DNA from 2 places in the Thauera sinica genome. Region 1 is predicted to be linked to the other one. Evidence: riboswitches for the same ligand, from Rfam matches in the RefSeq annotation. Region 1 holds a riboswitch; the other holds the start of a gene.

Region 1 (11,744 bases):
CTGGGGCTGGACCTGATGGACCGCAAGCTGCTCGGCGCGATGCTGGAAAAGTTCGGCGGCGGCCCGGTCGGGCTGGACAACCTCGCCGCGGCGATCGGCGAATCCACCGATACCATCGAAGACGTCATCGAGCCCTACCTGATCCAGCAGGGCTACCTGCAGCGCACTCCGCGCGGCCGCATGGCCACGCATTCGATCTGGCAGCACTTCGGCCTCGCGCCGCCGCGCGCCGGCGGCGACGGCCTGTTCGCCTGACGGCATCGCTTTCGCATGCGCACCCTGCAGGTGCTGATGTTCATGCTGTGCCTGCTGGGCGGGCTGTACCTGCTGATGCAGGCGCCCGCCTTCTTCATGCCCGACCGCTGGAACCCCGCGACCGGCCGGCAGTTCGACGCCGCCGCGGCGCGCCTGCTGGGTGCCGCGCTGCTCGCCATCGCCGCCGCGGGCGCAAGCTACCTGCGCCACTTCTACTACGGAGAACGCCGCCGCCTGCCCGGCCCTGCCACGCAACGCCGCCACTTCATGCTGCTGTTGCTGGCCCTGGCGCTGCTGGCCGTGGCGCTGGTGACGGCCGAACCGGTCGCGAACCCCGACTACCGCCCACCCGCCTCGCGGCGGCCGTGAGCGGCGCCGGCCGCCGCATCCGCACGGGCGGGGCCGCCGCGTCTCACTCGCTCATCAGGCGCCGCGCCCGGTCGGCCGTCTCGATGACCTCGGCCAGTTGCCGCGAGGTGAGCATCGAGCCGAAATGCGCCAGGGCCTCGCGGGTCACGTAGAGGTGGCCGTTCTCGCGGCGGCTAATCCAGCCCAGCTCGATCAGGCGCGCGATCTTGCGGCGCACGGTTTCGCGCGGCAGGCCGGTCGCGGCAGCGATGGAATAGGCGTTGCATGGACGCAACAGGCAGCCTTCCTCGCCCTCGCTCCGCTCGCCCGACGCCGCGCCGTCCGCTCCGTTCTCGAGCGCGCCGATGTTGTGCAGGGCGATCTCGCCGAGCAGGATGGGCAGCAGGATGTCGCGGTCGAACTCTTCGAACCAGCGCTTGAGGTTGCGGATCTCGTGGCGCGCAAGCAACAGCGCGACCGGTTTCAGGAGGCGCGTGGGTGAAGTTTCGGCGACGCACACTGCGTCAGCCTCAGACTGCGGAGGCGATAGGGGTTTCTTTTCGGGTCTGCTGGGCATGACGGCCTTGACGGTTCTGAACGGCGCTCTCGGACGCAACCGAACGTGAATCGAGCCTGTTATTAGGTTTCGATGAACTACTGATCTTCGGTCCCGAGGATAGCCGAAGCCGGCCGCTTGCCCCTGATAACGAATGCCCAAAGTGGGTGCTATTTCTTGGCCCGTGGATGCGCGGCGTCATAGACCTTCGCAAGATGCTGGAAATCGAGGTGGGTGTAGACCTGCGTGCTGCGGATGCTGGCGTGGCCGAGCAGTTCCTGCACCGCGCGCAGATCGCCGCTGGATTGCAGCAGATGGCTTGCAAAGCTGTGGCGCAGCATGTGCGGATGGACATGCACTCCCAGGCCCAGTGCGCCGGCGCGCCGCGCGAGCCGGCTGCGGATGGCGCCCGGGCTCATGCGCCGTCCGTTGCGGGTGACGAAGAGCGCCGGTTCCGCGGCGCAGGGCAGTTGCCCGCGCACCGCCGACCATGCGCGCAGGGCGGCCCACGCCTTTTCGCCCACCGGGACGCTGCGGCTGCGGCTGCGCTTGCCGGTGACGGTGACCATGCCTTCGGCGGGGTCGAGCCCCCCGCCCACGTCCAGCGCGGCCAGTTCGGCCAGCCGCAGGCCGGACGAATAGAACAGCTCGAACATCGCCGCGTCGCGGATGTCGAGCAGGCTTTCGGGCGCCGGGTCGAGCAGCGCCTGGGCCTGGTCCGGCGACAGCACGCGGGGCAGCCGTGTCGGCGATTTCGGCGCGCGGATGCCTTCCACCGGATTGGCGGGCAGCCCGCGATGGCGGATCAGCCAGCGGTAGAAGCTGCGCCAGGCGGACAGGCAGCGCGCGATGGAGCGCCCGGACAGCCCCTGGGCGTGGAGCCGGCCGACGAAACGGCGGATGTCGTGGGGCGCGAGCGAGGCCGGGTCGCGGCCGTCGGCGAGCCGGTGCAGCGCGGCCAGGTCCTTGCGGTAGGCCGCCAGGGTGAGACCGGCGGCGCGGCGCTGCGACGCCAGCCAAGCGAGCCAGTCCTCGCCCGCCGCCGGCAGGGCCGCAGCCCCGGCGGCGGGTGTCAGGCGCTCGTGCACGCCAGTGCGGCGGCGACGAGGTCGCCGATGCGTCCCAGATAGAGCGTGCCCATTTCCGGGTAGAAGCGCTCGGTCTCGGCGCTGCCCAGCGCCAGCACGCCGACCGGCTCGCCGCCGTGATTCAGCGGGATCATGGCCATCGAGCGCACGTGCGGTGCAGCCTCGCCGAACCAGCCCAGCACCTCGATGTTGTCCGGCACGCCGCAATACGCATGGCGCAGCCCTTCCACATGGCGGCGCACCGCCTCGCCCACCGGCGCGGGCCCGCCCTCGGCCGCCTCCTCGAGCCATGTGCGCAGCGCGACGTGCGGCACCGAGAAATCCTCCTGCAGGCTGGAGAACACCGCGTGGCGCACGCCGTCGAGGCTGTGCGCCTCCAGCAGCGCCACCGCCAGGCGATGCACCTTCTCGCTGATGTCGTCGTTCTCTTCGCCGAAACGGATCAGCTCGGACAATTTCTGCTCGAGCAGGCCGATCTTGTCGCGCAAGGCGTGCAACTGGCGCTCGGCGAGCGAGATCGCCTGCCCGCCGTGGCGCGGATGCGGAACGGTGAGGCGGGTGAACAGCTCGCCATGCTCGTTGAGGAAATCGGGGTTGTCGCGCAGATAGCGGGCGACGTCTTCGGGATTCATCGGGTAGCTCCAGCCGGGCGCAGCAGGCCCGGATCAAGGTCGGATCAGGTCCGGAAAGGGTCGGCGAACGATCAGGCGAGTTCCAGTTCGCCGTCGAACACGGTGACGGCCGGGCCGGTCATCAGCACCGGCGAGCCCTCGCCGGCCCAGGCGATCTCGAGCGTGCCGCCGCGCGTGTCGACCCGTACCGGCGATTCCAGCAGGCCGCGCAGGATGCCGGCGACCACCGCCGCGCAGGCGCCCGTGCCGCAGGCCAGCGTCTCGCCCGCGCCGCGCTCGAACACGCGCAGCCGGATGTGGCGGGCATCGACCACCTGCATGAAGCCGGCATTGACACGGGCGGGGAAGCGCGCATGGCGTTCGATCAGCGCCCCCTGCGCCGCCACCGGCGCGGTGTCGACGTCGGCCACCACCTGCACCGCATGCGGGTTGCCCATCGACACCGCGGTGATCGCCACCGTGTCGCCGCCCACCTCCAGCGGCTGCACCACCGCGTCGGAATCGGACACGAAGGGCACGTCCGCAGGCTTCAGCACCGGCACGCCCATGTCCACCGTCACCAGCCCGTCGTCGCGCAGGCGCGGCTCGATGATGCCGGAACGCGTCTCGACGCGGATCTCGCGCTTGCCGGTGAGCTGCTTGTCGTGGACGAAGCGCACGAAACAGCGCGCGCCGTTGCCGCACTGCTCGACCTCGCCGCCGTCGGCATTGAAGATGCGATAGCGGAAATCCACCCCCGGCGTGCTCGCCGGCTCGACCACCAGCAACTGGTCGCAACCGACGCCGAAATGGCGGTCGGCGATGGCGGCGACACGCTCGGGCGTGAGTTCGACCGGAGCGCGGGTGGCGTCGATCACGACGAAGTCGTTGCCGAGGCCGTGCATCTTGGTGAAGCGCAGTTTCATTGCAGGAGGTCCAGACGGTTTCAGTAGAACTTCGGCTCGCCGCGCGGCCGCGTCTTGAAGCGGCGATGCACCCAGTAGTATTGCTCCGGCATGGTGCGGATCACGCCTTCGAGCCAGGTGTTCATGCGCGCCACGTCGCCTTCGACGTCGCCACCGGGGAAATTCTCCCACGGCGCGCCGATCTGCAGCACGCAGCCGCCGCGCGGCTGCAGGCGCGCGACGCAGGGCAGCACCGCCGCGTCGGCCAGGCGCGCGAGGCGCGGCAGGGCGGAGATGGTCGCCGCCGGAATGCCGAAGAAGGGCACGAAGATCGATTCCCTGCGGCCGTAGTCGAGATCGGGCAGGTAGTAGAAGGGGCGCCCCGACTTCATCGCCTTCACCGTGCTGCGCACGCCGTCGCTGCGCGACAGCAGCAACTGGTCGCCGAAGCGGCTGCGGCCATGGTACAGCCAGCGGTCGAACACCTTGTTGCGCTGCCGCGAATAGATGCTGACCGCGTCGATCTCCAGCGTGATCCGGGTGCCGGCCATGTCCAGGCCGAGGAAATGCGGCGCCAGCAGGATCACCGCGCGGCCCTCGTCCTGCGCGCGGCGCAGGTGCTCGAGCCCCTCGATGGGCACGATCTCCTTCAGGCGTGCGGCGCTCGCCCACCACAGCAGGCCGCGCTCGAACAGGCTGCGGCCGAGCAGCGCGAAGTGCCGCCGCGCCAGCCGCCGCCGCGCGGGTTCGTCCAGTTCCGGAAAGCACAGCCGCAGATTGGTCTGCACCACATGCCGGCGCCAGCGCGCGAACGGGTACAGCAGCAGGCCGAAGCCGCGGCCCAGGGCGGCGAGCAGCGGCAGCGGCAGGAAGTGGAGCAGCCAGATCAGGCCGATCGCCAGACGGCTCACTGCCCGTCTCCGCCCGCGCCGTCCGCCGCGCCGCCGCTGTCGCCGGTCCGGGGCGAACGCGGCTTCTTGTAGCGGTTGTAGCCCCACAGGTACTGCTCGGGGCGCAGCATGATCAGGCGCTCGACCTCGCGGTTGATGGTGGCGCAGCGCGCCTCGAGATCCCCCTCCAGCGGCAGCGTCGGCGGATACAGGCGCATGACGAAACCCTCGCCGCGCGGCAGGCGCTCGACCCAGCAGTAGATCGTGCGCACGCCCTTCACCTCGGCTAGGCGCGCGGCCAGCGTCATCGTCCACGCCGGGCGGCCGAAGAACGGCGCCCACACGCCTTCGCCCGCGCCCGGCACCTGGTCGGGCAGCATGCCCACCGCCCCGCGGTTGCGCAGCGTCTTCACCAGTTGACGCACGCCGGACAGGTCGGCCGGTGCGGCGCGCAACTGCGGCCGCGAGCGCCCCGCTTCCATCAGCGGCGCCAGCACCGACTTGCGCGGCGGCCGGTAGAGCACGGTGATCGGCTCGCGGGTGGCGATGTACTGCGCATTGATCTCGAAGCAGCCCAGGTGCGGCGTGACGAACAGCAGCCCGGCACCCTCGCGGTGCGCGGCCTCGACCAGTTCCCAGCCCTCCACCCGCAGCTTCTCCATGACCGCGTCCACCGGACGCAGCCACACCCATGCGATTTCGATGAACTGCCGGCCGGTCTCGGCGATCGCGGCACGCAGCAGGCGCGTGTCCTCGCGCCCCAGCGCATTGAACAGGTTCTGCCGCAGGCGGCGGCGGTAGGTCGGCGACGCCGCGTAGGTGATCCAGCCGGCCCAGCCACCGAGGCGGTGCAGCCAGGACAAGGGAAGACGGGCGAGGAGGCGGAACAGGGATTGGACGATCACGTCGCTCAGCAGGAAATCACGCTCGGCGGGCCGGAGCGTTTGACCTCCGGAAGCGGCTTCGTATAATTATGACTTAGCCGCCGAGTTAACTCGACAACTTGCAGGGCGGCCAGCGGAAGCGACCGGCATCGGCCGGATGACGCCTCTTCCGCCAAAACAAGTTCTGCTAAAGCGTCGGCTGCTCGAAAGCATCCCCGGAGCCGGCCGTCACGCAAGGCCAGTGCGAACCGGGGATTTCGCCTTTTTGGAGCAGCATCTTGAGCACCTTTCTCTTCACCTCCGAATCCGTTTCCGAAGGCCATCCGGACAAGGTCGCCGACCAGGTTTCCGACGGCGTGCTCGACGCCATCCTGACCGAGGACCCCAAGGCGCGCGTCGCCTGCGAAACGCTGGTGTCGACCGGCCTCGTCGTGATCTCGGGCGAGATCACCACCACCGCCCACCCGAACTACCGCGAGATCGCGCAGGAAGTCATCCGCCGCATCGGCTACGACAATTCCGACATCGGCTTCGACTACAAGAGCTGCGCGGTGCTGGCGGCGATCAACCGCCAGTCGCCCGACATCGCCCAGGGCGTCAACCAGGCCAACGACGACCCGCTCGATCAGGGCGCTGGCGACCAGGGCCTGATGTTCGGCTACGCCACCAACGAAACCGCCGCCCTGATGCCGCTGCCGATCTACTACGCGCACCGCATCATGCAGCGCCAGGCCGAAGTGCGGAAGGACGGCCGCCTGCCCTGGCTGCGCCCCGACGCCAAGAGCCAGCTCACGGTGAAGTACGTCGACGGCAAGCCCGCGGCGATCGACACCGTGGTGGTGTCCACCCAGCACGACCCCGACGTGTCGCAGTCCCAGATCCACGAGGCGGTGATCGAGACCATCATCAAGCCGGTGCTGCCGCCCGAACTGATGAAGGGCGAAGTGCGCTACCTGGTGAACCCGACCGGACGCTTCGTCGTCGGCGGCCCGCACGGCGACTGCGGCCTGACCGGGCGCAAGATCATCGTCGACACCTATGGCGGCGCGGCCCACCACGGCGGCGGCGCGTTCTCCGGCAAGGACCCGTCCAAGGTCGACCGCTCGGCCGCCTATGCCGGCCGCTACGTGGCGAAGAACATCGTCGCCGCCGGCCTGGCCGACAAGTGCGAGGTGCAGGTCGCCTATGCGATCGGCGTCGCGCGCCCGGTGAGCCTGATGGTCAACACTTTCGGTACCGGCAGGATCGCCGACGAGAGAATCGTCCAGCTCATCGGCCGCCACTTCGACCTGCGCCCGAAGGCCATCATCCAGACGCTCGACCTGCTGCGCCCGATCTACTCCAAGACCGCCGCCTACGGCCACTTCGGCCGCGACGAGCCGGAATTCACCTGGGAGCAGACCGACAAGGCCGCCGCGCTGCGCGCGGACGCCGGGCTGTAAGGCCGCCCGGCACGGCCTCGAACGCAGCGCCCACGCCAGCCGTCCGTGCCGGGCATTCCTGGAGGGGGCGAGGACTGTCCGAGCCCGCAGGGCGAGTTCCGCAGCCCCCGGAAGGAATGCCCGGCACGGACGGCGGTCCCCCGCACAGACAGCCAGCGCCCGAACGACGCCCATCCGCCGGACAGCCATCCACCCGTACGACACCCACGGCAGACCCGAAGCTATAATCACACCTCTTCCGAGGAGCGCTGCAAGGCGCCGGCCGCATCCCCTGCGTCGGCCCCCAGGCTCGGAACCCGCCACTCCCGGCGGGCATGTCCAACGGCGCTCACCTGATCGCAACCCTCAACCCTGCCGGGTTCGGGATGTCGGGTGAGCATGATGCCGTCCCCTCCCTCCCGGCCATAGCACGGAGCTTCACATGAACGCTGTGGCTGATCTCAACGACCACGTAGTCGCCGACCTGTCGCTTGCCGACTGGGGCCGCAAGGAAATCCGCATCGCCGAGACCGAGATGCCCGGCCTGATGGCGATCCGCGAGGAATACGCCGCCAGCCAGCCCCTCAAGGGCGCCCGCATCACCGGCTCGCTGCACATGACGATCCAGACCGCGGTGCTGATCGAAACCCTGATCGCACTCGGCGCCCAGGTACGCTGGGCCTCGTGCAACATCTTCTCGACCCAGGACCACGCCGCCGCCGCAATCGCCAAGGACGGCATCCCGGTGTTCGCCGTCAAGGGCGAATCGCTCGAGGACTACTGGGACTACACCCACCGCATCTTCGAATGGAAGGACGGCGGCTGCAGCAACATGATCCTCGACGACGGCGGCGACGCCACGCTGCTGCTGCACCTGGGCGCGCGCGCCGAACAGGATGCGTCGGTGCTGGCCAGGCCCGGCTCGGAAGAGGAGACGATCCTCTTCGCCGCCATCGAGGCCAGGCTGGCGCAGGACCCCGCCTGGTACTCCACCCGCCTCGCCCACATCAAGGGCGTCACCGAGGAAACCACCACCGGCGTGCACCGCCTGTACCAGATGCACGCGCGCGGCGAGCTCCGCTTCCCGGCGATCAACGTCAACGATTCGGTCACCAAGTCCAAGTTCGACAATCTCTACGGCTGCCGCGAATCGCTGGTCGACGGCATCAAGCGCGCCACCGACGTCATGGTGGCCGGCAAGATCGCGCTGGTGTGCGGCTACGGCGACGTGGGCAAGGGCTCGGCGCAGGCGCTGCGTGCGCTGTCGGCCCAGGTGTGGGTGACCGAGGTCGACCCCATCTGCGCGCTGCAGGCGGCGATGGAAGGCTACCGCGTCGTCACCATGGACTACGCCGCCGACAAGGCCGACATCTTCGTCACCGCCACCGGCAACTACCACGTGATCACCCACGACCACATGGCGAAGATGAAGGACCAGGCCATCGTCTGCAACATCGGCCACTTCGACAACGAGATCGACGTGGCGTCGGTCGAGCAGTATCGCTGGGAAGAGATCAAGCCGCAGGTCGACCACATCATCTTCCCCGACGGCAAGCGGATCATCCTGCTCGCCAAGGGCCGCCTGGTGAACCTCGGCTGCGCCACCGGCCACCCGAGCTACGTGATGTCCAGTTCCTTCGCCAACCAGACGATCGCGCAGATCGAACTGTTCCAACACACCGCCAGGTACCCGGTGGGCGTCTACACGCTGCCCAAGCACCTCGACGAAAAGGTCGCGCGCCTGCAGTTGAAGAAGCTCAACGCCCAGCTCACCGTCCTGACGTCCGCGCAGGCCGCCTACATCGGCGTGCCGGTCGAAGGCCCGTACAAGTCGGAACACTACCGTTACTGAGCGGCATCCGGAGGCCGTCCCGATGAGCATGAATTCCTTCCATGCCCGGCAGGGACGGCCGCGCCATGCCACCGACGCGAAGAAGCCGGCCGACCGCCACGGCCTGCTGCGCGTCGACCAGTTGCTGGTGGCACAGGGGCTGGCGCCGTCGCGCACCGCGGCGCGCAGCCTCATCGAGGCGGGCCGCGTCAGCCACGACGGCGAGGCTGTCACCAAGCCGTCGCTGGAACTGCCGCCCGATGCCAGGCTGGCGGTGGTGGCGGACGACGGCGACCGCTTCGTGTCGCGCGGCGCGCTCAAGCTCGAAGGCGCACTTGAGCGCAGCCTGCTCGACGTGCGCGGCATCACCTGCCTGGACATCGGCCAATCCACCGGCGGCTTCACAGACTGCCTGCTGCAGGCCGGCGCAGCGAAGGTGGTGGGGGTCGAGGTCGGACACGACCAGCTCCACCAGCGCCTGCGCAAGGACCACCGCTGCGTGACGCTGGAGGGCCTGAACGCCCGCCGGCTCGCGCCCGCCGACCTGCACGGGCACTTCCCGCCGCACGGCTTCGACCTCATCGTCTGCGACGCCAGCTTCATCTCGCTCGCCCTGCTGATGCCGCAATGGCCGGCGCTGCTGGCGCCGGGCGGGCACGTGCTGGCGCTGGTGAAGCCGCAGTTCGAGGTCGGCCCGCAGGGGCTCGGCAAGGGCGGCATCGTGCGCGACGCGGCACGCTACGCCGAGGTCGAGACCCGGCTGCGCGCCGCCGCGCACGACGCCGGCCTGCGCATCCTCGACTGGTTCGAATCGCCCATCGCCGGCGGCGACGGCAACCGCGAATTCTTTTTCCACGGCATCCGCGCAACGGATGCCGGCACCCCACCGCACACGCCATGAATACCGAAATCTCGATCGAGTTCTTCCCGCCGCAGACCGCCGAGGGCGCCGACAAGCTGCGCACCACCTGCGAGAAGCTGGCCGCGCTGAAGCCCGCCTTCTTCTCCGTGACCTACGGCGCCGGCGGTTCGACCCGCGAGCGCACCTTCGCCGCCGTGAAGGAGATCGCCGCGGCCGGCCATGAAGCCGCGCCCCACCTGTCGTGCATCGGCTCCACCCGCGACAGCATCCGCTCCATCCTGCAGGAGTATGCCGACGCCGGCATCCGCCGCATCGTCGCGCTGCGCGGCGACCTGCCCTCGGGAGTGGTCGATCCGGGCGAGTTCCGCTACGCCAGCGAACTGGTGGAATTCATCCGCGCCGAAACCGGCGACCGCTTCCACATCGAGATCGCCGCCTACCCCGAATGGCATCCGCAGGCGAGGAGCCCGCGGGACGATCTCCTGGCCTTCAAGCGCAAGGCCGAGGCCGGCGCCGACTCGGCGATCACCCAGTACTTCTACAACCTCGACGCCTACCTCCATTTCGTCGACGCGGTGCGCGGGATGGGCGTCACCATTCCCGTCGTGCCCGGCATCATGCCCGTCGGCAGCTTCAGCAAGCTGGCGCGCTTCTCGGACGCCTGCGGCGCCGAGATCCCGCGCTGGATGCGCAAGACCTTCGAGAGCTACGGCGACGACGCCGAATCGATCCGCGCCTTCGGCCTGGACGTCGTCACCCGCCTGTGCGAGAAGCTGATCGCCGCGGGCGCGCCCGGCCTGCACTTCTACAGCATGAACATGGCCGGCCCGACCACCGAGATCTGCCGCCGGCTCGGCCTGGACGGCCCGCCCCGCCCCTGAACGGCGAGGCTCGCACCGGAACCGCAACGCAATTCCGGACCGCCATTCCGGAGCGCCTCGCCCGGCGGATGCCGCCGCCGGGCCCGCGGGATGCGGCCCGTGGATCGCGGCGCACTCCCCGGCGCATGTTCTATCCACAGCGCCGGAGGATTTGAGTATGCTGACGCACCGATCCGCGCGCCGTCCGCAACGCCCGGGGATCTGCGCCCTTCGCGTGACGGCCCTGCCCCGAGATGAAAAAACTGGAAAACATCGCCATCACCGGTGAACTTCCGAGCCCTAAAGGGGTTGCGCTGGCCATCCTCGAAATGTGCCGGCGGGACGACACCACGGCCGCCGAGATCGCGCACATCGCGCACACCGACCCCGCCCTCGCCGGCCGCCTGATCCGGCATGCGAACTCGGCCGCCGCGGGCAACGGCCGCCCGGTGGTCGCGGTGGTCGACGCCATCCTGCGCCTCGGGCTGGGCACGGTACGCAACCTGGCGCTGGGCTTCTCGCTGGTAGACCAGTACCAGAACGGCCCCTGCGACGGCTTCGACTACCGGACCTTCTGGTCGCATTCGCTGCTGATGGCGCTCGCGCTCCAGAAGTTCTGCGCCCTCACGCACATCGGCCAGCCCGACGAACTGTTCGCCTGCGGCCTGCTGTCGCGCATCGGCTGCCTGGCGCTCGCCACCGCCTACCCGGCCGAATACACCAACGTGCTGGGCCTGAACGGACCGGAGCGCACGCTCACCGACCTCGAGCAGGAACACCTGCAGACCGACCACAACGAACTGAGCGCCGCCCTGCTCACCGACTGGGGCATTCCGGGCGCGCTGGTCGAGCCCATCTATCACCACGAGAATCCCGACGCCTCAGGCTTCTCGGAAGGCTCGCGGCCGTACCGGCTCGTGCACCTGCTCTACCTCGCCAAGCGCGTGGCCGATCTGGGCGTCGCCGCCGAGAACGAACGCAGCGGCCGGACGGCGGAGCTGCTGCTGCTGGGCGGCAGGATCGGCCTGAACTGCGAGGAGCTCGGCGCCACCATCGACGAACTGGTGCGCCAATGGCACGAATGGGGCGAACTGCTGAAGATCCCCGCCTCGGCCCTGCCCCCCTTCGCCCAGGTGTCCGCGCCTCCGCGTCCGGCGGAAAGCGGCAGTCCCGCGGCCCTGCGGGTACTGCTGGCCGAAGACGACCCCGCCACCCGCAGCATGCTCGAGACTG
Region 2 (11,744 bases), 1.0 Mb from region 1:
AAGGCGTGGCTCTTCTCGTCGGACAGCAGCGCGGTGACCACGCCGACCGCGCGCGAGGCGTCGGGCACATAGACCACCGCCTTGCCGTAATGCGGCGCGATCTTGATCGCCGTGTGGTTGCGGCTGGTGGTGGCGCCGCCGATGAGCAGCGGCACGTCGAAGCCCTGGCGCTGCATCTCGCCGGCGACGTGGGCCATTTCTTCCAGCGAGGGCGTGATCAGGCCGGAGAGGCCGATCGCCTGGGCGCCGTGCTCCTTCGCCGCTTCCAGAATCCTGGCCGCCGGCACCATCACGCCGAGGTCGATCACTTCGTAGCCGTTGCAGCCGAGCACGACGCCGACGATGTTCTTGCCGATGTCGTGCACGTCGCCCTTCACCGTGGCGATGACGATGCGGCCCTTGCTGCTGGCGCCGGTGCGAAGCTTTTCGGCTTCGATGTAGGGAATGAGGTGGGCGACGGCCTGCTTCATGACGCGCGCGGACTTCACCACCTGCGGCAGGAACATCCTGCCCGCGCCGAAGAGGTCGCCGACCACGTTCATGCCCGACATCAGCGGGCCTTCGATGACCGCCAGCGGCGGCTTGCCGTCGGCTTCGAGCTTCGCCCTCACCTCCTCGGTGTCGGCGACCACGTAGTCGGTGATGCCCTTCACCAGCGCGTGCGACAGGCGCTCTTCCACCGGCCACCCGCGCCAGGCGAGGTCCGGCCCGGCATCCCTGGCCTGGCCCTTCACCGTCTGCGCAAACTCGACCAGCGCCTCGCCGGCGCCGGGGCGGCGGTTCATCACCACGTCCTCGACCTTGTCACGCAGCACGGGGTCGAGTTCGTCATACACGCCCAACTGGCCGGCATTGACGATGCCCATGGACAGGCCGGCCTTGATCGCGTGGTACAGGAACACGGTGTGGATGGCCTCGCGCACCGGGTCGTTGCCGCGGAAGCTGAAGCTGACGTTGGAGACGCCGCCGGAGGTCTTGGCCCACGGCAGGTTCGCCTTGATCCAGGCCACCGCCTGGATGAAATCGACCGCGTAGTTGTCGTGTTCCTCGATACCGGTGGCGATGGCGAAGATGTTCGCGTCGAAGATGATGTCCTCGGCCGGGAAGCCTGCGCCGCCTTCGGCCGCCGGCTTCACCAGCAGCCGGTAGGCGCGCTCGCAGATCTCGGTCTTGCGCTTGAAGGTGTCGGCCTGGCCCTGCTCGTCGAAGGCCATCACGATCACCGCCGCACCGTAGCGGCGCGCGAGCCGGGCCTGGCGCAGGAACTCGGCCTCGCCTTCCTTCATCGAGATGGAATTGACCACGCCCTTGCCCTGGATGCACTTCAGGCCGGCCTCGATCACCGCCCATTTCGACGAGTCGAGCATGATGGGCACGCGCGAGATGTCGGGTTCAGAGGCGATGAGCTTGCAGAAGCGCTCCATCGCGGCGACCGAATCCAGCATCGCCTCGTCCATGTTGATGTCGATGACCTGGGCGCCGTTCTCGACCTGCTGGCGCGCCACCGCGAGCGCGTCGTCGAAGCGGCCTTCGAGGATCATGCGCGCGAAGGCTTTGGAGCCGGTGACGTTGGTGCGCTCGCCGACGTTCACGAACAGGCTGTCGCCGCCGACGTTGAAGGGTTCCAGGCCCGACAGGCGCAGTTTCTTGTCGATCTCCGGCACGCGGCGCGGGGCGATGTCCGCCACCGCGCGCGCGATCGCGGCGATGTGCGCCGGCGTGGTGCCGCAACAGCCGCCGACGATGTTCACCAGGCCGCTCCGCGCCCATTCCTGGATCTCGCCGGCGAGATGCTCGGGCGTCTCATCGTAGCCGGTGGGCGACAGCGGGTTGGGCAGGCCGGCGTTGGGGTGGGCGGAGACGTGCGTGTCGCAGACATTGGCCAGTTCTTCGACGTACTGGCGCAACTGGTCGGCGCCGAGCGCGCAGTTGAGGCCGAAGCCGATCGGCTGCGCGTGGCTGAGCGAGTTCCAGAAGGCTTCGGCGGTCTGGCCCGACAGCGTGCGGCCGGAGGCGTCGGTGATGGTGCCGGAGACCATCACCGGCCAGCGCCGGCCGAGGTCGCCGAACAGCTTTTCGATGGCGAACACCGCGGCCTTGGCGTTGAGCGTGTCGAACACCGTCTCGATCAGCAGGATGTCGGCGCCGCCTTCGAGCAGCCCCTGCGCCGAGGCGTAGTAGTCGTCGGCCAGCGCATCGAAGCCGATGTTGCGGAAACCCGGGTCGTTGACGTCGGGCGAGATCGACAGCGTGCGCGAGGTCGGCCCCAGCACGCCGGCGCAGAAGCGCGGCCGGGCGGGGTCCTTCGCGGTGTATTCGTCGCACAGTTCGCGCACCAGGCGGGCGCCGGCGACGTTCAGTTCGTGGGCCAGCCCTTCCAGGCCGTATTCCGCCTGCGACACGCGGGTGGCGTTGAAGGTGTTGGTCTCGATGATGTCGGCGCCGGCCTCGAGGTAGGCGCGGTGGATGCCGGCGACCATGTCGGGGCGCGTCAGCACCAGCAGGTCGTTGTTGCCCTTGAGGTCGCGCGGATGGTCGCGGAAGCGGTCGCCGCGATAGTCCGCCTCGCCGAGCTTCTGCTGCTGGATCATCGTGCCCATCGCGCCATCCAGGATCAGGATGCGCGCGGCGAGAAGCTGGCGAAGTTCGGCGATACGGTCGGCTTGCATGGGGTCTTACCTCGGTCGTTCTGCAATCACCGGGAACGCCATGCACGAATGCGAACGGCGCCACAAACCGGCTGAAGGTTTGTGAGCGCCGTTGATCGGTTGCCGAGCCTGGCCCGCACGTCGTGCGGCGGGTCGCAGCGCTCCTCGGCAGAAGTGCCGGATTCTATCGGCTCAGGCCGAGATCTGCCAATCCGGCAGGGCGATCGCACGAAGGGTCTTGCAGCCGTCGGGATGGCGCGACGCGGCAGGTCTGGCGGCGGGGGATGCGCGGAGCGGGCGAGCACTGTCCGAGTCCCGAGCGCAGCGAAGTCGAGTTGCGCAGAACGCGGAGCGCATCCCCCGCCGTCAGACCGGATTCGGGGCACTCATGCGATTGCCCTGCAATCCCGGCGCGGGCTTACCACCAGTAGGGCCAGTATCCGTAGCCGTGGAATCTCGGGTGCAGCGGATACGGATAGCCAAAAGGGTAGGGGTGCCCCCAGGGGCCCCACATCGCCCCGTCGGGCGGATACACGTAGGTCTGGCTGGTGCGCACGACCTTGCCGTCGATGAAATGCACGTTGAACAGCGTGGCGATCGAGGCGCCGTATTCGTTGCGGATGTTCCAGTCCCACACTTCCTCGCCCGACAGCTTGAAGAACTGCTCGGAACGGTGCTGGCCGAGCAGGCGCGACACCTCGTCGCGCGTCATGCCTTTCGTCACCCGCGCCAGGTTGTCGCCGTCGAGCGCATCCCACTGCCGCAGCACGATGCCGCCGGCGTCGACCTGCACCATCAGGCAGGTGTGGCCGTAGGGCTGGGTCGCGTATTCCAGCGTGGTGGTGCCGTCCTCGTTCTGCCAGCGCCGGGTGGGCTCGCCGCGCGCGGCGAGCGCCTCGGCCTCGGTGGTGAAGGGCCGCGGCGGCGCGAATGCGGCGCAGCCGCCCAGGATCGACGTGCACACGACCAGCAGCAGCGCGAACAGCCAGGGGCGGGCGCTGCGCGCCGCCGCAGTGGATGGGGCGTCCATTCCTTGCCTCCCGATCAACCTCGATGCTTCGTGTAGCGGCCGGTGCCGACCACGCGGCCGTCGGTGTTGAACGACACGGTGAAATAGGCGGGTTCGCCGCCGGTCGCCTGGCCGTGGTCGATCTTCCATTCCCACACGGTTTCCTGCTTGAGCTGGAAGAACTGGCTGGACGCCGGCTTGCCCAGCAGCCGCCTCACCTGGTCGCCGTTCATGCCGGTTTCGACCCGCGCGAAGGTCCGCTCGTTCAACACCTGGTCGATGCTGCGCAGGATGCGGTCGGCGCCGATCGTGATCATGAAGCATTCGATGCCCTCGGGCTGGCGCGAATATTCCCAGGTGACGGAACCATCGTCGTTGCGCCATTCCATCTGCGGCGGACCGAAACGGTCGCGCACCTGCTGCTCGGTGGATACGCCCGGTTCGAGTTCGCGCAGGTTGATGTAGTCGCAGGCGGCGAGGCCGATCGCCGACAGCAGGGAACACAGCCAGACCACGATGCGCTTCATCGAAAGACTCCCTCCATGGTTTCGTTTGCAGGGCGCCGCCGCGCGGGGACGTGCATTCCTGCGAAAGCTCGAAGCCCCGCGGCAGGCGCCTGGGCTAGAATCGGCGAACACCGGGCGCTTTGCAATGCCCGGCGCGGTGCTTGTTTGCGACATTTCGGAGGTTTCACATGCAAAAGAAAACCCTGGTTGCCCTCGCCCTCGCCGGCCTGGGCATGACGGCAGCACACGCCCAGACGGTCGTCAAGATCGGCAACGCCGGCCCGCTCACCGGGCCCATCGCCCATATCGGCAAGGACACGGAGAACGGCGTGCGCCTGGCGCTGGACGACGCCAACGCCAAGGGCATCACGATCGGCGGGCAGGCGGTGAAGTTCGAACTCGTCAGCGAGGACGACCAGGCCGACCCGCGCACCGCCACCACCGTCGCCCAGCGCCTGAGCGACAACGGCGTGAAGGGCGTCGTCGGCCACCTGACCTCGGGCGCCTCCATTCCCGCCTCGCGCATCTACGAGCAGGCCGGCATCCCGATGATCACGCCCTCCTCCACCAACCCGAAGCTGACGCAGCAGGGCTTCAAGACCACCTACCGCGTGATCGCCAACGACCTGCAGCAGGGCGAGGCGATGGCGAAGTACGCCACCGGAGCGCTGAAGGTGAAGCGCATCGCGATCATCGACGACCGCACCGCCTACGGCCAGGGCCTGGCCGACGCCTTCGCCGACAGCATGAAGAAGATGGGCTCCGAGGTCGTGGGCCGCGAGTTCACCACCGACAAGGCCACCGACTTCATGGCCATCCTCACCAAGATCAAGGGCAAGAACCCCGACGCGGTGTTCTACGGCGGCATGGACGCGCAGGGCGGCCCGATGCTGCGCCAGTTGCGCCAGCTCGGCATGAACGCCACCTTCCTCGGCGGCGACGGCGTATGTACGGCGGAGATGGTCAAACTCGCCGGCGACGCGATGAGCGACAAGGTGTTCTGCACCCAGGCCGGCATCCCGATCGGGAAGATGCCGGGCGGCGATGCCTTCCTCGCCCGCTTCAAGCAGCGCTTCAACGCCGAGATCCAGCTCTACGCGCCGTATGCCTACGATGCGGCGACGGCGCTGATCGAGGCGATGAAGAGCGCCGGCTCGACCGATCCGGCCAAATACACGCCAGCCCTGCAGAAGGTCTCCTTCAAGGGCGTGACCGGCGACATCGCGTTCGATCCGAAGGGCGACATCAAGGTCGGCGGCGTCAGCATGTACCACTACAAGGGCGGCAAGTGGGAGGCGTTCGACTGATCCGCCGCAGCATGCACGCCCCGCCGGGGTGCGTGGCGGGGATCTGACGCGCACCGCCGCGGGGCGCCCGGGCCCTCCCGGCCCGGTTCCTGCGGCGTGGCACGGTTTGTGCATCGCAGCATATGCCGTGCTGCGCAATGCGCATGCGCACAGCGCTCGCCCGATGCTTTTTTGGGCACAATACGGGCGCGTTTCGGCTTCAATCCCACGCTCCCCCCTCACTCGATTTCGCTGGAGGATCAAGCATGAAGAAAACCGTCGTCGCAGCCGCAGTCATGAGCATCGGCCTGGGCGCCGCCCAGGCGCAGGAAGCCGTCGTCAAGCTGGGCAGCGCCGCGCCGCTGACCGGCACCATCGCCCACCTCGGCAAGGACCTCGAGAACGGCACGCGGCTGGCCATCGAAACGATCAATGCGCAGGGTGTCACCATCGGCGGCAAGAAGGTCAGGTTCGAACTGATCGGCGAGGACGACCAGGCCGACCCGCGCACCGGCACCACCGTGGCGCAGCGCCTCGTCGATGCGGGCGTCAAGGGCGTGGTCGGCCACCTGAACTCCGGCACCTCGATCCCCGCCTCGCGCATCTACGACCAGGGCGGCATCCCGCAGATCTCTCCGGCATCGACCAATCCGAAGCTGACGCTGCAGAACTTCAAGGGCGTGTTCCGCACCATCGCCAACGACGTACAGCAGGGCGGCGCGCTGGGCAGCTTCGCGGTGAAGGGGCTGGGGGCGAAGAAGGTGGCGATCATCGACGACCGCACCGCCTACGGCCAGGGCCTGGCCGACGAGACCGAAAAGGCGGTGAAGGCCGCCGGCGCCCAGGTCGTGGCGCGCGAATTCACCACCGACAAGGCCACCGACTTCAACGCCATCCTGACCAAGATCCGCGCCACCGGCCCCGACGTGATCTTCTTCGGCGGCATGGACGCGCAGGCCGGCCCGATGCTGCGCCAGTTGAAGCAGCTCGGCGTGAACGCCAAGTTCCTGACCGGCGACGGCGGCTGCAGCCCGGAGATGATCAAGCTCGCCGGCGACGCGATGACCGCCACCACCTACTGCTCGATGGCCGGCCTGCCGCTGGACAAGATGCCGGGTGGCGCGGCGTTCCGCGACCAGTACAGGAAGCGCTTCAACGGCGAGGTGCAGCTCTACGCGCCGTATGCCTACGACGCGGCGATGGCGATCGTGAAGGCGATGGAGAAGGCCGGCTCGCCGGAGCCGTCGAAGTACCTGCCCGAACTGAAGAAGAGCGACTTCGCCGGGGTGACGGGCAACGTGTCGTTCGACGGCAAGGGCGACATCAAGGAAGGCGCGGTGACGATCTACAGTTTCAAGGACGGCAACTGGGTTCCGATGTGATTCCTTCCCTTCACGCCTGACGCGGCGTGAAGGGGCGGGCCGGGCGGGACGCGGCACCTTCCGCGCCGCCCGGCCCGTCTTCTCGATCCCCGGCCGCGCCTGCCTGGCGGCCCGTCAGACTCGGCAAAGGCAACATGGAAACCCTCATCCAGCAACTCATCAACGGCCTGGTGATCGGCAGCGTGTATGCGCTGATCGCGCTGGGCTACACGATGGTCTACGGCATCCTCGGCCTGATCAACTTCGCGCACGGCGACGTGCTGATGGTCGGCGCGCTGGTCGCACTGCAGACCATGATGTTCCTCATGGGCATGGCGCCCGGCATGTCGCCGCTGGTGATGCTGTCGATCGCGCTGCTGGTGGCGATCGTCGTGTGCATGCTGCTCGGTTTCACGATGGAGCGCCTGGCCTACCGGCGCCTGCGCAACGCGCCGCGGCTGGCGCCGCTGATCACCGCCATCGGCATGTCCTTCCTGCTGCAGACGATCGCGATGATCATCTGGGGGCGCAACTACCACACCTATCCGCAACTGATCTCGACCACGCCGCTGCAGCCGATCGAGGGCGTGTTCGTGACCCCGGTGCAGGTCACCATCGTCCTCGTCTCGGCCTCGCTGATGGTCGGCCTGCTGCTGCTGGTCAATCGCACCAAGATCGGCCGCGCGATGCGCGCCACCGCCGAGAACCACCGCGTCGCCAGCCTGATGGGCGTGGACACCAATGCGGTGATCGCCTTCACCTTCGTCATCGGCGCGGCGCTGGCCGCGGTGGCGGGCGTGATGTTCGCCAGCAACTACGGCATCGCCCACTACGGCATGGGTTTCATGCCCGGCCTGAAAGCCTTCACCGCCGCGGTGCTGGGCGGCATCGGCAACCTCGGCGGCGCCATGCTCGGCGGCGTCGTGCTCGGCCTGGTCGAATCCTTCGGCGCGGGCTACATCGAACACCTCACCTTCGGCTTCCTGAACTCCTCGTACCAGGACATCTTCGCCTTCATCATCCTCGGGCTGGTGCTGATCTTCCGCCCGACCGGGCTGCTGGGCGAACGCGTGTCGGACCGCGCATAAGGGAGCGACCACACCATGAACGAACTCGCCGCCGCCATCCCCTGGCTGGGCAAACGCAACCCCATGGCCGCGCGCTGGCTGATCATCATCATCGCGCTGGCCGCGCCGCTGATCGCCTGGCAGTTCGGCCGGAGCTGGGTGCGCATCCTCGACTTCGCGCTGCTGTACATGATGCTGGCGCTGGGCCTGAACCTGGTGGTGGGCTTCGCCGGTCTGCTCGACCTGGGCTACATCGCGTTCTACGCGGTGGGCGCGTACACCTTCGCCTTCCTCGCCTCGCCGCACTTCGAGGTCCATCTGCCGTTCTGGGTGATCCTGCCGCTGGGCGCCGGCTTCGCCGCGCTGGCCGGCATCGCGCTGGGCTTTCCGGTGCTGCGGCTGAGGGGCGACTACCTCGCCATCGTGACGCTGGGCTTCGGGGAGATCGTGCGCATCTTCATGCTGAACCTGAACTACCCGGTGAACATCACCAACGGGCCGCAGGGCATCAACATGATCGACCCGATCAACCTGTTCGGCTGGGACCTGTCGCGCAACATCCAGATCGGCGAGAACTTCACGATCAACTCGCTGTTCCTCTACTACTACTTCTTCCTGCTGGCGGTGACGGGCTCCATCCTCTTCATCCAGCGCCTGCAGATCTCGCGCATCGGCCGTGCCTGGGCGGCGATGCGCGACGACGAACTGGCGGCCAAGGCGATCGGCATCAACACCCGCAACATGAAGCTGCTGGCGTTCTCGCTCGGCGCCACCTTCGGCGGCGTGTCGGGCTGTCTGTTCGGCGCCTTCCAGGGTTTCGTCAGCCCGGAGAGCTTCAGCCTGATGGAGTCCATCGCGGTGCTCACCATGGTGGTGTTCGGCGGCATGGGCAACATCGCCGGCGCGGTGGTCGGCGCCTTCGTGCTCGCCCTGCTGCCCGAGATCCTGCGCGACGTCGCGGTGCCGCTGCAGCAGACGCTGTTCGGCCACGTGCTGCTCGACCCCGAAGTGCTGCGCATGCTGCTGCTGTCCCTGGCCATGATCCTGATGATGCTGCTGCGCCCGGCGGGCATGATCCCGGCGCGCGCCCGCTACTCCCACGACCGGCACCTGACCGAGAAGCTCAAGCAGGAGGGCGCCAAGTGATCACGCTGCTCGAAGCCCGCGGCATCGGCAAGCGCTTCGGCGGCCTGCAGGCGCTGTCAGACGTGTCGCTGACCATCCGCAAGGGCGAGGTGTATGGCCTGATCGGCCCCAACGGCGCCGGCAAGACGACCTTCTTCAACGTGCTGACCGGCGCCTACACGCCGGACGGCGGCGAGTTCGTCTTCAACGGCTCCGAGCTGCCGGCGGGCAAGCCGCACAAGGTGGTGGGCCGCGGCATCGCCCGCACCTTCCAGAACATCCGCCTGTTCCGCGAGCTGACCGCGCTCGAGAACGTCATGGCCGGCCACCACATCCGCACCAAGGCGGGCGTGTGGGGCGTGCTGACGCAGAACCGCTTCACCCGCGAGGAAGAGCGCCTGACCACCGAGCGCGCCTACGAACTGCTCAAGTACGTCGGCATCGCGCACTTCGCCGACGTGGTGTCGAAGAACCTGTCCTACGGCGACCAGCGCCGGCTCGAGATCGCCCGCGCGCTGGCCACCGAGCCGCAGTTGCTGGCGCTGGACGAACCGGCGGCCGGCATGAACGCCACCGAAACCGCGCAGTTGAAGGTGCTGATCGAGCAGATCCGCCGCGACGGCATCACGGTGATGCTGATCGAGCACGACGTGAAGCTGGTGATGGGCCTGTGCAACCGCGTCGCCGTGCTCGATTTCGGCAGGAAGATCGCCGAGGACGTGCCCGCCGAAGTGCAGAAGAACGAAGCGGTGATCGCCGCCTACCTCGGCGGAGGCAAGCATGCACACTAATCCGGTATCGCCGCTGCTGCAGTTGCAGAACCTGCAGATCGCCTACGGCGGCATCAAGGCGGTGAAGGGCATCGATCTCGAACTCTACGCCGGCGAACTCGTCTGCCTGATCGGCGCCAACGGCGCCGGCAAGACCACCACGCTGAACGCGATCGCCGGCGTGCTGCCGGTGGCCGGCGGCGAAATCAGCTACGCCGGCGACAAGATGAACGCCGTGCCGGCCCACCGGCGCCTGCGCCGCGGCATCGCGCTGGTGCCCGAAGGGCGCGGCATCTTCACCCGGCTGACGGTGGAAGAGAACCTGCGCATGGGCGCCTACACCCGCAGCGACGCCGCCGGCATCGACGCCGACCTGGAACGCGTCTACACCATGCTGCCGCGGGTGAAGGAACGCCTGCACCAGATCGCGGGCACGCTGTCGGGCGGCGAACAGCAGATGGTGGCGATCGGCCGCGCGCTGCTGTCGCGCCCCAGACTGCTGCTGCTCGACGAACCGTCGATGGGCCTGGCGCCGCTGGTCGTGGAGAAGATCTTCGAGGTCGTGCAGTCGGTCGCCAGGGAAGGCGTGACCATCCTGCTCGTCGAGCAGAACGCCAACCTGGCGCTGGAATTCGCGCAGCGCGGCTACGTGATGGAATCGGGCAGGATCACCCTGACCGGCACCGGCGAGGCGCTGCTGGCCGACCCGAAGGTGCGCGCGGCCTACCTGGGCGAGGCTGCCTGACGCCGCGGCGCCCTATCGCCCGTCCAGGCTGCGGCGGTACTGGATCGCCTCGGCCACATGCACCATGTTGGGGCGTTCCGCGCCGGCGAGATCGGCGAGCGTGCGCGCCACACGCAGCACGCGATGGTAGGCGCGCGCCGACAGGTTCAGCCGGCTCATCGCCTGTTTGAGCAGCGCGGCACCCGCGGCATCCGGCGCGCAGATTTCCTCCACCCGCCCGGGTTCCAGCCTGGCGTTGGGACCGCCCTGGCGCTCGTGCTGCAGGGCGCGCGCCTGCGACACGCGGGCACGCACCGTCGCCGACGATTCGCCCGCCGGCGCGGCGGCGAGGTCCTCGTGCGCGAGCGCCGGCACTTCCACGGTGAGGTCGATGCGGTCCAGCAGCGGGCCCGACAGCCGGCGACGGTAGCGCGCCACCTGGTCCGGCGTGCAGTTGCAGGCGCGCGCCGGATGTCCGGCATAGCCGCAGGGGCAGGGATTCATCGCCGCAACCAGTTGGAAGCGCGCCGGAAACTCGGCCCGCCGGCGCGCGCGCGACACGGTGACGACGCCCGATTCCAGCGGCTCGCGCAGCGACTCGAGCACGCGGCGGTCGAACTCCGGCAGTTCGTCGAGAAACAGCACGCCGTGGTTGGCCAGCGAGATCTCGCCGGGCCGCGGCAACGCGCCGCCGCCCACCAGCGCGGCGGCCGAGGCGGAGTGATGCGGCGCCCGGAAGGGCCGCCTGCCCCAGGCCGACGGCTCGAAGCCGCCTTCGAGCGAGAACACCGCCGCACTCTCGAGCGCCTCGGCCTCGTCCATCGGCGGCAGCAGTCCGGGCAGGCGCTGGGCGAGCATGGACTTGCCGGTTCCGGGCGGGCCGAACATCAGCAGCGAGTGCCCGCCGGCTGCCGCCACTTCGAGCGCGCGCCGCGCCTGCAACTGGCCGCGCACGTCGGCCAGATCCGGCGCCGCGGCCGCTTCGCCGGCCGGCGCGGCCACGCTGTGGCGGACCAGCGCCTCATGCCCGTTCAGGTGGGCGCATACCGCGAGCAGGCTGGTGGCGGGCAGCACCCTCGCCTCGCGCGCGAGCGCCGCTTCGCCGCCGTTGTCGGCGGCGAGGACGAGGCCGCGCCCGGCCCGTGCCGCGGCGAGCGCCGCCGCCAGCACGCCGCGCACCGCGCGCAGGCCGCCGGTCAGCGACAGTTCGCCGCAGAACTCGAGCGAATCGAGCAGTTCGCCGCTCAC

Evidence for each region. A riboswitch is a leader RNA that binds a small molecule or an ion and turns the genes downstream of it on or off. The one in region 1 is predicted to bind S-adenosylhomocysteine.
Region 2: linked by a shared signal. The riboswitch ahead of metH (methionine synthase) and the one ahead of ahcY (adenosylhomocysteinase) in region 1 are both predicted to bind S-adenosylhomocysteine.

What each region holds. Positions count from the first base shown of each region.
Region 1 is NZ_CP023439.1:4,986,538-4,998,281, reverse strand. It holds gene ruvB (Holliday junction branch migration DNA helicase RuvB) at 1-255, shown strand, start outside; gene CCZ27_RS21810 (hypothetical protein) at 271-624, shown strand; gene CCZ27_RS21805 (hypothetical protein) at 668-1,123, opposite strand; gene CCZ27_RS21800 (tyrosine recombinase XerC) at 1,330-2,247, opposite strand; gene CCZ27_RS21795 (DUF484 family protein) at 2,232-2,879, opposite strand; gene dapF (diaminopimelate epimerase) at 2,951-3,784, opposite strand; gene CCZ27_RS21785 (lysophospholipid acyltransferase family protein) at 3,805-4,674, opposite strand; gene CCZ27_RS21780 (lysophospholipid acyltransferase family protein) at 4,671-5,558, opposite strand; gene metK (methionine adenosyltransferase) at 5,816-6,979, shown strand; S-adenosyl-L-homocysteine riboswitch at 7,214-7,316, shown strand; gene ahcY (adenosylhomocysteinase) at 7,401-8,810, shown strand; gene CCZ27_RS21765 (TlyA family RNA methyltransferase) at 8,833-9,690, shown strand; gene metF (methylenetetrahydrofolate reductase [NAD(P)H]) at 9,687-10,532, shown strand; gene CCZ27_RS21755 (GGDEF domain-containing response regulator) at 10,766-11,744, shown strand, end outside.
Region 2 is NZ_CP023439.1:3,967,984-3,979,727, forward strand. It holds gene metH (methionine synthase) at 1-2,669, opposite strand, end outside; S-adenosyl-L-homocysteine riboswitch at 2,746-2,821, opposite strand; gene CCZ27_RS17385 (hypothetical protein) at 3,067-3,678, opposite strand; gene bamE (outer membrane protein assembly factor BamE domain-containing protein) at 3,693-4,184, opposite strand; gene CCZ27_RS17395 (branched-chain amino acid ABC transporter substrate-binding protein) at 4,352-5,470, shown strand; gene CCZ27_RS17400 (branched-chain amino acid ABC transporter substrate-binding protein) at 5,716-6,831, shown strand; gene CCZ27_RS17405 (branched-chain amino acid ABC transporter permease) at 6,966-7,898, shown strand; gene CCZ27_RS17410 (ABC transporter permease subunit) at 7,914-9,023, shown strand; gene CCZ27_RS17415 (ABC transporter ATP-binding protein) at 9,020-9,793, shown strand; gene CCZ27_RS17420 (ABC transporter ATP-binding protein) at 9,783-10,517, shown strand; gene CCZ27_RS17425 (YifB family Mg chelatase-like AAA ATPase) at 10,530-11,744, opposite strand, start outside.